Regions from separate parts of the Paraburkholderia sp. RL17-368-BIF-A genome, predicted to be linked through region 2. Evidence: riboswitches for the same ligand, from Rfam matches in the RefSeq annotation. Region 2 holds a riboswitch; the other holds the start of a gene.
What was found. A riboswitch is a leader RNA that binds a small molecule or an ion and turns the genes downstream of it on or off. The one in region 2 is predicted to bind manganese.
Positions count from the first base shown of each region.

Region 1: linked by a shared signal. The riboswitch ahead of P0D87_RS08605 (sodium:calcium antiporter) and the one ahead of P0D87_RS15335 (TMEM165/GDT1 family protein) in region 2 are both predicted to bind manganese.

Region 1 covers NZ_JARESN010000004.1:56,246-61,733, forward strand. The annotation lists gene P0D87_RS08600 (acetyltransferase) at 94-756, opposite strand; gene P0D87_RS08605 (sodium:calcium antiporter) at 1,010-2,020, opposite strand; yybP-ykoY riboswitch at 2,166-2,358, opposite strand; gene P0D87_RS08610 (outer membrane protein) at 2,513-2,995, opposite strand; gene waaC (lipopolysaccharide heptosyltransferase I) at 3,709-4,677, shown strand; gene P0D87_RS08620 (glycosyltransferase family 4 protein) at 4,674-5,488, shown strand, end outside.
Region 2 covers NZ_JARESN010000007.1:312,681-318,168, forward strand. The annotation lists gene pepN (aminopeptidase N) at 1-1,561, opposite strand, end outside; gene P0D87_RS15330 (DUF4136 domain-containing protein) at 1,822-2,517, shown strand; gene P0D87_RS15335 (TMEM165/GDT1 family protein) at 2,594-3,166, opposite strand; yybP-ykoY riboswitch at 3,177-3,395, opposite strand; gene P0D87_RS15340 (beta-ketoacyl synthase chain length factor) at 3,918-4,622, shown strand; gene P0D87_RS15345 (lysophospholipid acyltransferase family protein) at 4,606-5,400, shown strand; gene P0D87_RS15350 (phosphopantetheine-binding protein) at 5,375-5,488, shown strand, end outside.

The DNA of each region.
Region 1 (5,488 bases), on a different contig from region 2:
CAGTGCGTGTTGAGGTTTAGTGCACGATGACTTTATTGCCGCATGGAACTGCCGGGCAAGTTGTCGACAGGGTGAACGTGGTGCGGCCTGCATTCACAGATAGCGGGCCCCGGCAACCCTGTCGCGCACCTTCCTGGCGGGACTGCCGTAGACGACCGAATAGGGCTCGACGTCCCTCAGAACGGTAGCTCCCGCGCCAACGATGCTGTGCTCTCCGACGTTGATGCCGTGGCGAAGCACTGCGCCGATGCTAATGGCGGAATACGCACCGATCCGGCAGTTGCCACCCGTTATCGCTCCGGGCGCCAGGCTCGAAAACTCGTCCATCACAGAGTCGTGATCCAGCGACGAGTTCGTGTTCAGAATACAGAACTGGCCTACGCGACAGTCGGGATTAACGACCGCTCCAGCCATCACCACACTGCCCGCCCCGACCGTTGTGCCGCGACCAATCGTTGCCCGCGGATGAATGGCATTCATGAACTGCAGTTTGGGGCAAAGCGCTTCGACCTTCGCCGCCACTTTCGAGCGGACGACGTTGTCGCCGATTGCAATGATGGTGCCTTGCAGATCGTGTTCAGCCACGAGACGGGGAAGATCGGCTTCGCCGCCTAGCACCGGGTAGTCAAGCGTCCGTTCACCCACGTTGCGGTATGCGTCGATTAACCCGGCAATGCTGTGCTTTCCTTCCTGCTCGACGATATCGATGACGACTTTTGCATGGCCGCCCGATCCGACGATGACAATGTGGCTCATACCCGCCTCCGCGGACTTGCTCGACTGGTTCCCTGCCGCTTGATGCATCGACAACATGCGCGAATAATGCGCCGCGCAACGGTGATTTCGTCGGCGGCGCTAGTCGAGATCTATGTCGCAATGGTTTGTGAAATTATGCCGTCGTCCCCCATCGCGCGATTCCGGGAGTTGGCGAGAGAAAAGCCGTTAGATCGATGTATTGGGCGGGAGCATCGCCGCGGCTTGTGATTCGCCGGCGACGTGGCTCGAACGCCTAACGGCTTAGCGTGATCGCCAGATAAGCGGCGTACAGCGCGCCGCAGACCAGCAGCGCCCACACGGGCGCGCCGCGCTCGCGGGCGTTGAGCCGCAGCCAGCCCGCCGCGACCAGCGTGATGACGATGCCCGTCACCACCTCGATGCGCGGCGTCCACGGCGTCAGCAGAATGCCGATAGCGGGCAACAAGGTGCCCTGAAAAACCATCGCGCCCGTGATGTTGCCGAACGCGAGTGTGTCCTTGCCGCGGCGAATCCACAGGATGCTGTTGACCTTCTCCGGCAACTCCGTGGCGATCGGAATGATCAGCAGCGACAGCAGCAGCGGCGACACGCCGACCACCGCGGACACGCCCCGCACGCCGTGGATGAAACCCTCCGCGCCCCACACGAGCAGCGCGACCGCGATCAGCAGTTGGACGGCGATCGTCGCGAGGTTGGTCGGCACGCCGAGGCGCGCGAGCATCATCTTGCCGGGCGCTTCGGTGCCGTGGCCTGCATCGACCAGATCGTTCGACGCGCGGAAGGTCGCCACGACATAGGCGACATACACGCCGACGAGCGCGACGCTGAAGAGCGCGCGCACGATGCGCTGCTCATGCGGCACATACATGGCCGCGGCGGCCAGCAGGAAGGCAAAGAGGAAATAGTTGAGATCGCGAGTGAAGCCCGAACGCTCCGGCGCGACGCGTCCGCCGACGCCGCGCGAGCGCAGCACGGCGAGCGTCATCAGAAAGGTAGACAGCGTGGACAGCATCAGCGGTGCGCCGAGAATCGCGCCCACGCCAATTTCCTCGTTGACGGCACGATCGCTCGTCCCGCCGACAATCGCTATAAGCGGCACGAGCGTCTCGGGCAACGCGGTGCCGACTGCAGCGAACAACGAGCCGGTCACGCCTTCGGATATCTTAAGCCGCTCGCCGAGATGTTCGAGCGCGTTGGTGAAAAGCTCGGCCGCCACGAGGATGACGACCAGCATGATGGCCAGTTCGATGAGAAGACCGGTCATGCGCGGCTCCGTGCATCGAAGGGATCGACGTGATCGACGTGATTGACGTGATGGACCGAAAACGTGCGGCGCGGCAGATCGCGCGACAGCAAGTTGAGCAGAAGACGAGGAGATTGAACAGCGCGGGATTTCACAGCGGCTCCGAGGTCGGACGTAAGACGAACCATGACGCACCGCGACCCGTCCGACCAGAACGAAGCAGTGCGCCAATGGTCTCGCCAAACCGACCCGGTCGAACGCGCCATGACCCGCAGGCCAAGTATGTTGACGCGCTCTCCTTCACGCGATGCCGCGATGCCGCGATGCGTGAAGGAAGGCTACTCCCCAGTGACCCGGGGATTTTAGCGGGAGTGGGCGGAGCCAACAAGCCTTCGCAAAGAAGCTTGTTGACTGTGTTCGCCGTGAGCCGAGCTTTTACTGCGTGCCAAGTGTGGTGTCCATGCAGCTTGCGCAGCGGTCTGTTTTCTTGCCGCGCGCAAGCTCATCGAGTCATTAATTGAAGTGATACTGGACGCCTACCGTGAAGCTATTGTTTGTTCTCTTCGTGCCGTCGTGATGGCTCGAGTCCGTGGTCCATTCGGCGACCGCGCTGACATGCTCCGCGAACTTGTAGTCCACGCCGAGGCCCCAATGGAACCGCGTATCGGGGTCGTCGCCCGTGAAGCCGGCGCGAATGTACGGCATGAACTGGTTAAACGGCATGCCGAATTTGGCGTCGATTCCTGCGTCCTTGGACGTAGTAGAGCCGTGGTGCAAATCCGCGAAAGCCTCGGCTCCTACCACGAACCGCTGCACGTCGAAGTTGTATCCGGCGGTGAAGCCCGGAAACACCGTGTTATGCGACGCCTTGTTGAATGCGCCCGATGCATCCGAATTATTGACGCCTAGCTTGAAACCAACATAAGGACCGGCGAACTGGCTTGCGCCCGCTTGCGGCGCCGCTTGTGCGCAAGGAAGCTGTGAAAGAAGAACCACCGATGCCGCGAGAATTGATCTGGTTATTTTGTGCATGAATTGCAAATAAAGCTCTTAGTCCGGCGAGTGATCTCGCAATGCCTGTCGCACTGAAATGCGAAAGGGTCGGCGTAGGCCGACGCGCAACTATTCCCATATCGATGGGAATTGCATAGGCAGCGCGCGCCGATTCAGCGAATGGATGAGAACGATCTGAAATTTCAGCGAAGAGGTGAGGCGGGGGCTAGGAGGCGTGTGGGTGGGGCAGCGCGTCGGGCGAGTTCGAGTTGTTTTGGCGGTTTGTCGATGGTACTGCGGGACCACGCTTTCGAGCACGACAGCCGGATCTGCTCCGCCTAAGGTCTACGAAACGTCTCTCCACGCACGACCGGAGACTGAGTACGCCAAGGTCCCGTACCCGCTGGGTCCTGTATGATCCTACGCGACTCGCGTGCAACAACCCGGAACCCGGGCGCCCCAGGCAGCCTTCCGATAGCTTGCAAATAGATAGTTGCTCTATTGCTATGTCGAAAATACCGCTGCTACGAACCGCCCTGCCGCCGATCTGAACCAAAGTCGTTTTGATTGCTCCCGGCGTGTGGGAACCCTCGGACCAAGTCCGGGATAATCTAAGCTGGATATCCTGCCGTTGATTTCCCTCAGGTCACTGCACAGCATCGAGGTATAGGTCTCACGGATGCTGAAGTGAAGTCCGCTTGTTGAATGGTAATGGAATGAAACGCATTCTAATAGTAAAAGTCACCTCCTTAGGTGACCTGGTACATGGTCAGCCCGTGGTGGCCGACCTGCATCGCGCCTTTCCTGGCGTCAAGATTGACTGGGCCGCCGATGCGTCCTTCGCCGATGTTCCTCGCTGGAATGCGGGCATCGACCGCGTGCTGTGCGCGCCATTGCGGGGCTTCAAGAAAAACCGCTCTGGGGCCGAGCTCAAGGCGATCTTTACATCGATATCTGAACTGCGACGCGAGAAATACGACATCGTTCTCGATCTTCAGGGCGTCTACAAAAGCGCGATAATTTCTTTCCTTGCGCGCTCGCGCCGGCGTCTAGGCTATCGTTCGGCAGACCTCGGCGAGAGCGGCGCCGCCTTTGCTTACACTGGCCGCTTCGCGCCACGCGAAGATCTCAATGCGTGGGACGGCTTGCGCCGCACTGTCGCCGACGCATTCGGCTATCAGGTGAGCGGGGCACCGAGCTTCGACCTGTCAATCCCCAGGTCTGCCGATCCTTCCGTCAAGCCAGAAGAACAGCCGTACGCGATGCTGTTCCATGCCACTTCGAGCGATGTAAAGAAGTGGCCGACGGCTCACTGGGTTGCCATTGGCCGCTCGCTTGTCGAGCGCGGCATTACCCCCCTTCTGCCGTGGGGTTCAGCCCGCGAGGAACAGGAGGCCATCGCAATTGCGAAGGAAGTGAGGGGCTCTCGTATACTGCCGCGGATGTCTATCTTGCAGGTCGCGCAGTACGTCGATGCCGCCACGCTCATCGTCGGGACAGATACAGGCTTCGTGCATCTCGCAAGCGCACTCGGCAAGCCCACGGTCATGATCTTCACTGCAACAGCACGGCGTTATTTTGGCGTCGACGTGCCTGGCGTATCGGTGTCCGTTGGTGACGACGGGCGCCCACCCTCGGTAACGGAAGTCCTGGATGCCATTGCTTCGCTGGAGCCTTTGCCTTGAAGATATTGCTGACCAATTTTCACTATGGGCGCGGCGGAGGTCACGATACGTACATCCTGGCGATTGCCAAGGGGCTTTCCAGGCGGCATCAGATATTTGTGGCTGCGCCCTCGAGTAGCAGGCTATTCGAAAAGGCCAGCAAGCTCGAACACGTGACGACACTGCCGCTTGAATTCCCAGCCAAGCTGAAAGACGCCGGCCGCATGATTTCAGCGTGGCGCGCATTGCGCTCGCTGCTGGAGAAAGAACGCTTTGATGTTGTGCACGTCAACGGCTCTCCAGACCATCGCCTGGTCGTATTCAGCCTGATGTGCTTCAAGGGCCGCAAGCCGCGCATTGTATTGACCAAACACAACTCCATCGCCATCAAGAGTGACTTCGTCACGAAGATCAGAGCCCGCGCGACAGATGATGTCATTGCCGTGTCCGATTCGACTGCGAGCCTTGTGCGCGATTCGGTATATCGACACTGCTCGCTTATCACCATCAAGAATGGTGTGGACATCGACGACTTCAAGCCGTCGGACGCAGTCGAGATCGCCGCGGCGCGTAAGTCGCTGCTCGGCGAATCGAAAGCCGACAAACTTGTGCTCGGGACCGTGACAGGCTTCGACTGGTACAAAGGCACGATGGACGTGATCGCCGCAGTGAGCGCGTTGCCGCCATCGCTACGTGAAAAGATTGCAGTCGTGGTTGTCGGAACGGAGCCGAGCGCAGAGCAGTGGCAGGTTATTGATTCGGTGGGTATGCGCAGCCAGCTCGAAGTCGCGGGTTTCGTGGAAGACGTGAAGCCCTATATCCGGGCGTTCGA
Region 2 (5,488 bases):
CGCCTTCGAGTTGCAGCGGCAGATCGTTGCCGTCCTTGCCGATCAGGCCGATGGCGAACGGAATCAGCAGTGGTCCCTTCTGCGTTTCGCGCGCGGCCGGCGCGGCGTCGCCATAACCCTGCGTGAGCGTCACGCTGTAGCGCCGCGCCGCCGCGTCGTAACGGGTGCGCACCGACACGCGCGGCGTGCCCGCCTGGCTGTACCAGCGCTCGAACTGCGCGAGGTCGCGGCCGTTAGCGTCGGCGAGCGCATGACGGAAATCGTCGCACGTCACGGCCTGGCCGTCGTGACGCTTGAAGTACAGGTCCATGCCCTTGCGAAAACCGTCGCGGCCGAACAGCGTCTGATACATCCGCACGACTTCCGAGCCTTTTTCGTAGACGGTCATCGTGTAGAAGTTGTTGATCTCGACGTAGCTTTCCGGGCGCACCGGGTGAGCCATCGGGCCGGCGTCTTCGGCGAACTGCATCTGGCGCAGCACGCGCACGTCTTCAATGCGCTTGGTGGCGCGCGCCGCTTCGTCGCCGCTGCTAGTCAGTCCGGCGGCCATGTCGGCGGAGAATTCCTGATCGCGGAACACGGTCAGCCCTTCCTTCAGGCTCAACTGGAACCAGTCGCGGCAGGTTACGCGGTTGCCGGTCCAGTTATGGAAATACTCGTGGCCGACCACCGCCTCGATGTTCGCGAAGTCCGTGTCGGTCGCCGTTTCGGGGTTCGCCAGCACGTACTTCGTGTTGAAAATGTTGAGCCCCTTGTTTTCCATCGCGCCCATGTTGAAGTCGCTCACCGCGACGATCATGAAGCGGTCGAGATCGAGTTCGAGGCCGAAGCGCTGTTCGTCCCAGCGGATCGAATTGATCAGCGAATCCATCGCGTGACGGGTCTTGTCGAGATCGTGCGGCTCGACCCACACCTGCAGCAGCTTTTCCTTGCCCGAGCCGGTTTTCACACGCTCTTCGAGCGCAACGAGCTTGCCGGCGACAAGCGCGAACAGATAGCTCGGCTTCCTGAACGGATCTTCCCAGCGCGCGAAATGACGGCCGTCCGGCAGATCGCCTTCCTCGAGCAGATTGCCGTTCGACAGCAGCACCGGATAATCGGCCTTGCTGGCTCGCAGCGTGACCGTGTAGGTCGACATCACGTCCGGCCGGTCGAGGAAATAGGTGATGCGCCGAAAGCCCTCGGCCTCGCACTGCGTAAAGAAGTTTCCGCTCGACACATACAGGCCCGAGAGCGTCGTATTCGCCGCCGGATTGCAGATGCTGGTGAGCGTGAGCTCGAAGCTGTCGGGCACGTTGTCGAGCACCAGCCCGTGCTCGTGCGGATGCGCGTTGGCGAACGGCTGACCGTCGAGCGTCGCGCCGACGAACTCCAGTTGTTCGCCCATCAGTTCGAGATGCGGCGCGCGCGCGGCGTCCGGGTTGCGGCGCACGCGCATCGTGTTCTTCACGACCGTGCGTTCGGGCAGCAGATCGAACTCGAGCGCGACGGTGTCGATCAGAAAAGCGGGCGGCGCATAATCGGCGCGGCGGATCACATTGGGCGTTGCGGTATCGGCCATGGCGTTCTGTAGTGATGGGACTCGAGCGGCCGGCGCACGAAGACACGCGAGCCGGGCTTGTCGAGCCATTGTACAAAGCCTCGGGCAATCGTGCGGCGCGCGCTTTTCAGATAGCCGTTCGGCCGATGCGCGCTCGGACGCGCGCACCGCTCTTGCTCACGCTCAAGCTCCTACGGCGTGGGAGCGGAACGGCGCGGCGCGATCGACGGTCATACGTACAATGAAAGACGAACGAACAGAAACGCTTCACGAGGTAGACCATGACAACGAATATCTGGACGCGCCGCGCCATGTTGCTGCTCGCGGCACTGAGCGTGCTGCTGTCCGGCTGCACGACCTACGTGACCACGCAGGTCACCGCGTTCTCCGACTGGAGCGGCAGCGACGCGGCCCGCACCTACGCGTTCACACGCGAGCCCGACCAGCGGAACAATCTCGAGCTGACCACGTATGAGCGCATCGTCGCCAACGAACTCGCCACGCATGCGTTCCGCCAGGTTGACGGCAACGACGCGCGCTATCTCGTCGGGCTCTCGTATGGAATCCGCTCGGACATGGTGACGGTGGCCGAGCCGGTCTACTACAACCCGTGGCCGGCGCCTTACTGGGGCTGGGGCCGTCCGTACGATCCGTGGGGGCCGTGGGGTCCGTTTCCCGCAGGCTACGTGAACCAGAGCTATCCGATCTTCACGCATCTGCTCGGCGTGCGGATCACCGAGCGCGCGACGGGCAAGGAGGTCTACAACGTGACCGCGCGCAACTCGGGCGGCGAGTCGTCGCTGGTGAGAGCCATGCCGTATCTGGCGCGCAGTGCGCTTGCCGACTTCCCGCTTGGCAACGGCGTCGTGCGCACGGTCAAGATTCCGCTCGGCAACAGCGCGGGTGCTTCCAACGAAACGCCGGTGCCGGCTGCAGCGTCGCCGGCTGCCGCGTCGGGCGCGAAAGCCGTGCAATGACCGCGACGCGACCGCAAGCGCGATAAAAGCGTGACAAGAGCGCGATGCCGGCAAATGCCGGCATCGCGCACCTTCGTCAGAGCCCGCCGCCGAACAGCGCCATCGTTCCGAGAACCACGAACAGCACGGCGGCGATGCCGTGCACGATGCCGGTCGGCAGACGGTGCGCGAAGCGGTCGCCGAGCAGGATCGCCGGGACGTTGGCGATCATCATGCCGAGCGTGGTGCCCGCCACCACGCCGAAGAAGTCGTGAAAGCGCGCGGCGAGCGCAACCGTCGCGATCTGCGTCTTGTCGCCCATTTCCGCGAGGAAGAAGGCCACGACAGTCGCGCCGAACACGCCAAGATGCGTGCGGTTCGTGTTGGCTTCTTCGTCGTCGAGCTTGTCGGGCACGAGAATCCACAAACCCATGCCGATGAATGAAATGGCCAGCGCCCAGCGCATGATGGCCGGCGTGAGCAGCGAGCCGAGCCACGCGCCGAGCGCGCCCGCGCCCGCGTGATTGACGAGCGTCGCGACCAGCACGCCGAGGATGATCGGCATCGGCTTGCGATAACGCGCGGCGAGCACGAGCGACAGCAACTGCGTCTTGTCGCCGATTTCGGCGAGCGCGACCGCTCCGGTGGAAATGAGGAAAGCGTGGAACACGTGGGTTGGAATCCGCGGGCCGGGAAATGAACGAGCGACGACCCACGACACGCCGGGCCCAATTGCGGCGGGGTGTGGGTCATCGGTCTCGCCAGGCCAGAGGCTGCGGCTGCCATGGCCATGACGGCCAAGTCTGTTGACAGGCGCCCCCGCGAGCGCACGTTGTTGCGAGCCCGGCTAGATGCCGGGCGAACGTGGCGCGGGGCGGCTACTCCCCAATGAGGGACGGATTATAGCAGGCGTCGCCGCGCGGCCGTTCTGCCGGGAGCAGAATTCGCGTGAAATCGGATCGCATGTATTCGACTGCAACAGTCGTCGCAGAAAGTTAATTGAAAGCATTCGCGGGATTCTCTTTGCGAACGCGACCGTCTGACAGTCGAATTCCCAAAAACCTACAGATGTAGGGATATTCCCAGGCCCAGATGGGAAATTTCTGCAAATCGCCATAGCACTCAAATTAGCGTCGTAAACGCGAGACGGATACAGATGGATACGTCTTTTGTGGCTGATTTAATTCAGAATATTCAGTATGATTCCGGCGACTAAGGAAGCCTGAGCCAAACTACACGGCCAATCGTCAATGGCCTAAATAATCGGGCCAAAGTGCCGTTAATTCGCTGAACCCTACAAAAGAAGTCTGGATTGTCCCCCGGCTGGAAATTGCCGGTCCGCGCGGCGCGCATACGCTGTGACGGCTGCGTATTCCGTCAGGCGCTTCAGCCTCTCCTTGCTTCAACGCGCGAACACCGATATGCCCGATCCGCACTGGACCATTCCGGTCGCTCGCTGGTCTAGCTGGCCTGCTGCCACCACCGCCGCACCCGACATCGGTTTTATCGAACCGATCGTGCGGCGGCGTCTCAGCACGCTCTCGAAAGCCGCGCTGAAGGTGGCGCACGATTGCGTCGGGGCCGACGAGGCGCGCGTCGTCTTCGCGTCGCGGCACGGCGAACTGCGCCGCACCACGGAGATTCTGCGCGCCATCAGTTCCGGCGAGCCGGTGTCGCCGACGGCCTTTAGCCTCTCGGTGCTCAATGCGATGACGGGCGTGTTCGGCATCGCGCGCGGCGACCGCTCGGCGGCGAGCGCCATTTCGGCGGGCCCGGAAACGCTCGGTTATGCGCTGCTCGAGGCGTATGCGCAACACGCAACGCAATTGGCGTCACCGGTCCTGCTGGTCTACGCCGACGAACCGGCCGACTCCGCCTACGGAACGATCGACGATGAAGTGCAGGGCGGGGCAGTCGCGCTGCTCTTGAGTAACGAAACGGCGCTCGGCCATCTGGTCTGTACACGGTCCGCGTCGCCGCGCCTGTACGACCAGGAGGAGCCCGCAGCAACCCGCTTCGCCACGCAAAGCCAGGCGCTGCTGCATTGTCTTGAAACCGGCGAGCCCGCGGCCTGGCAGGGCGCCGGCGTCCTTTGGCAGTGGGAGTGGCATGACCGCGCGGCTTGACTACACGTGGCGATTCTTCGCCACGGGCATGGCTTTCGTCGTGTTCGGCATCTGCGGCGTGCTGTTTTCGGTGCTGGTGTTTCCGCTCGCGTGGCTGTGGCCGCATCGCGCGTCGCGGCAGTTCGCGGTGACGAGCATCATCCACTGGTTTTTCCGCGCGCTCGTCGGCGCGTTGCAACTGATCGGCGTGATGAAGCTCGAAGTGTCGGGCGGCGAGGCGCTGCGTGCGCGCGGTCCGTCGATCGTGGTGGCCAACCACCCGACCTACCTCGACGTGATGGTGCTGCTTTCGCTCACGCCGCACGCATGCTGCGTCGTGAAAAACGCGCATTGGAGCAACCCGTGTTTCTGGGGCATCGTGCGTTCGGCGGAATACGTGAGCAACGCCGATCCGGCGGAGCTCGTCGAAGCAGGCGCAAGGCAGCTCGCGGCAGGCTATACGATGATCATTTTTCCCGAAGGCACGCGCAGTCCCGCGCGCAACCGGCTGCATGCGTTTTCGCGCGGCTTCGCGCACATGGCGCTGAAGGTGGACGCGCCGATCGTGCCGGTGCTGATGGATTGCGATCCGCCCGCGTTCACGAAACAGATGCGCTGGTACGACGTGCCGGCGCGAGCGTTCCGCATGCGCGTGAACGTGCTGGAGCCGCTCGGCGTCGAGCGGCTCGCGGCAGACGACACAACACCGGCTCTCGCTGCGCGCAGCGTGACGAGCGCCGTCGAAGCACACATTACCCGGCACCTGTTCGATTATGGATTCTTTAAAACTGGAAATTAAGCAGCTTCTGATCGAGGCACTCGATCTGGAAGACCTGAGCCCCGCCGATATCGACGACGATGCACCGTTGTTCGATACCGACGGTATC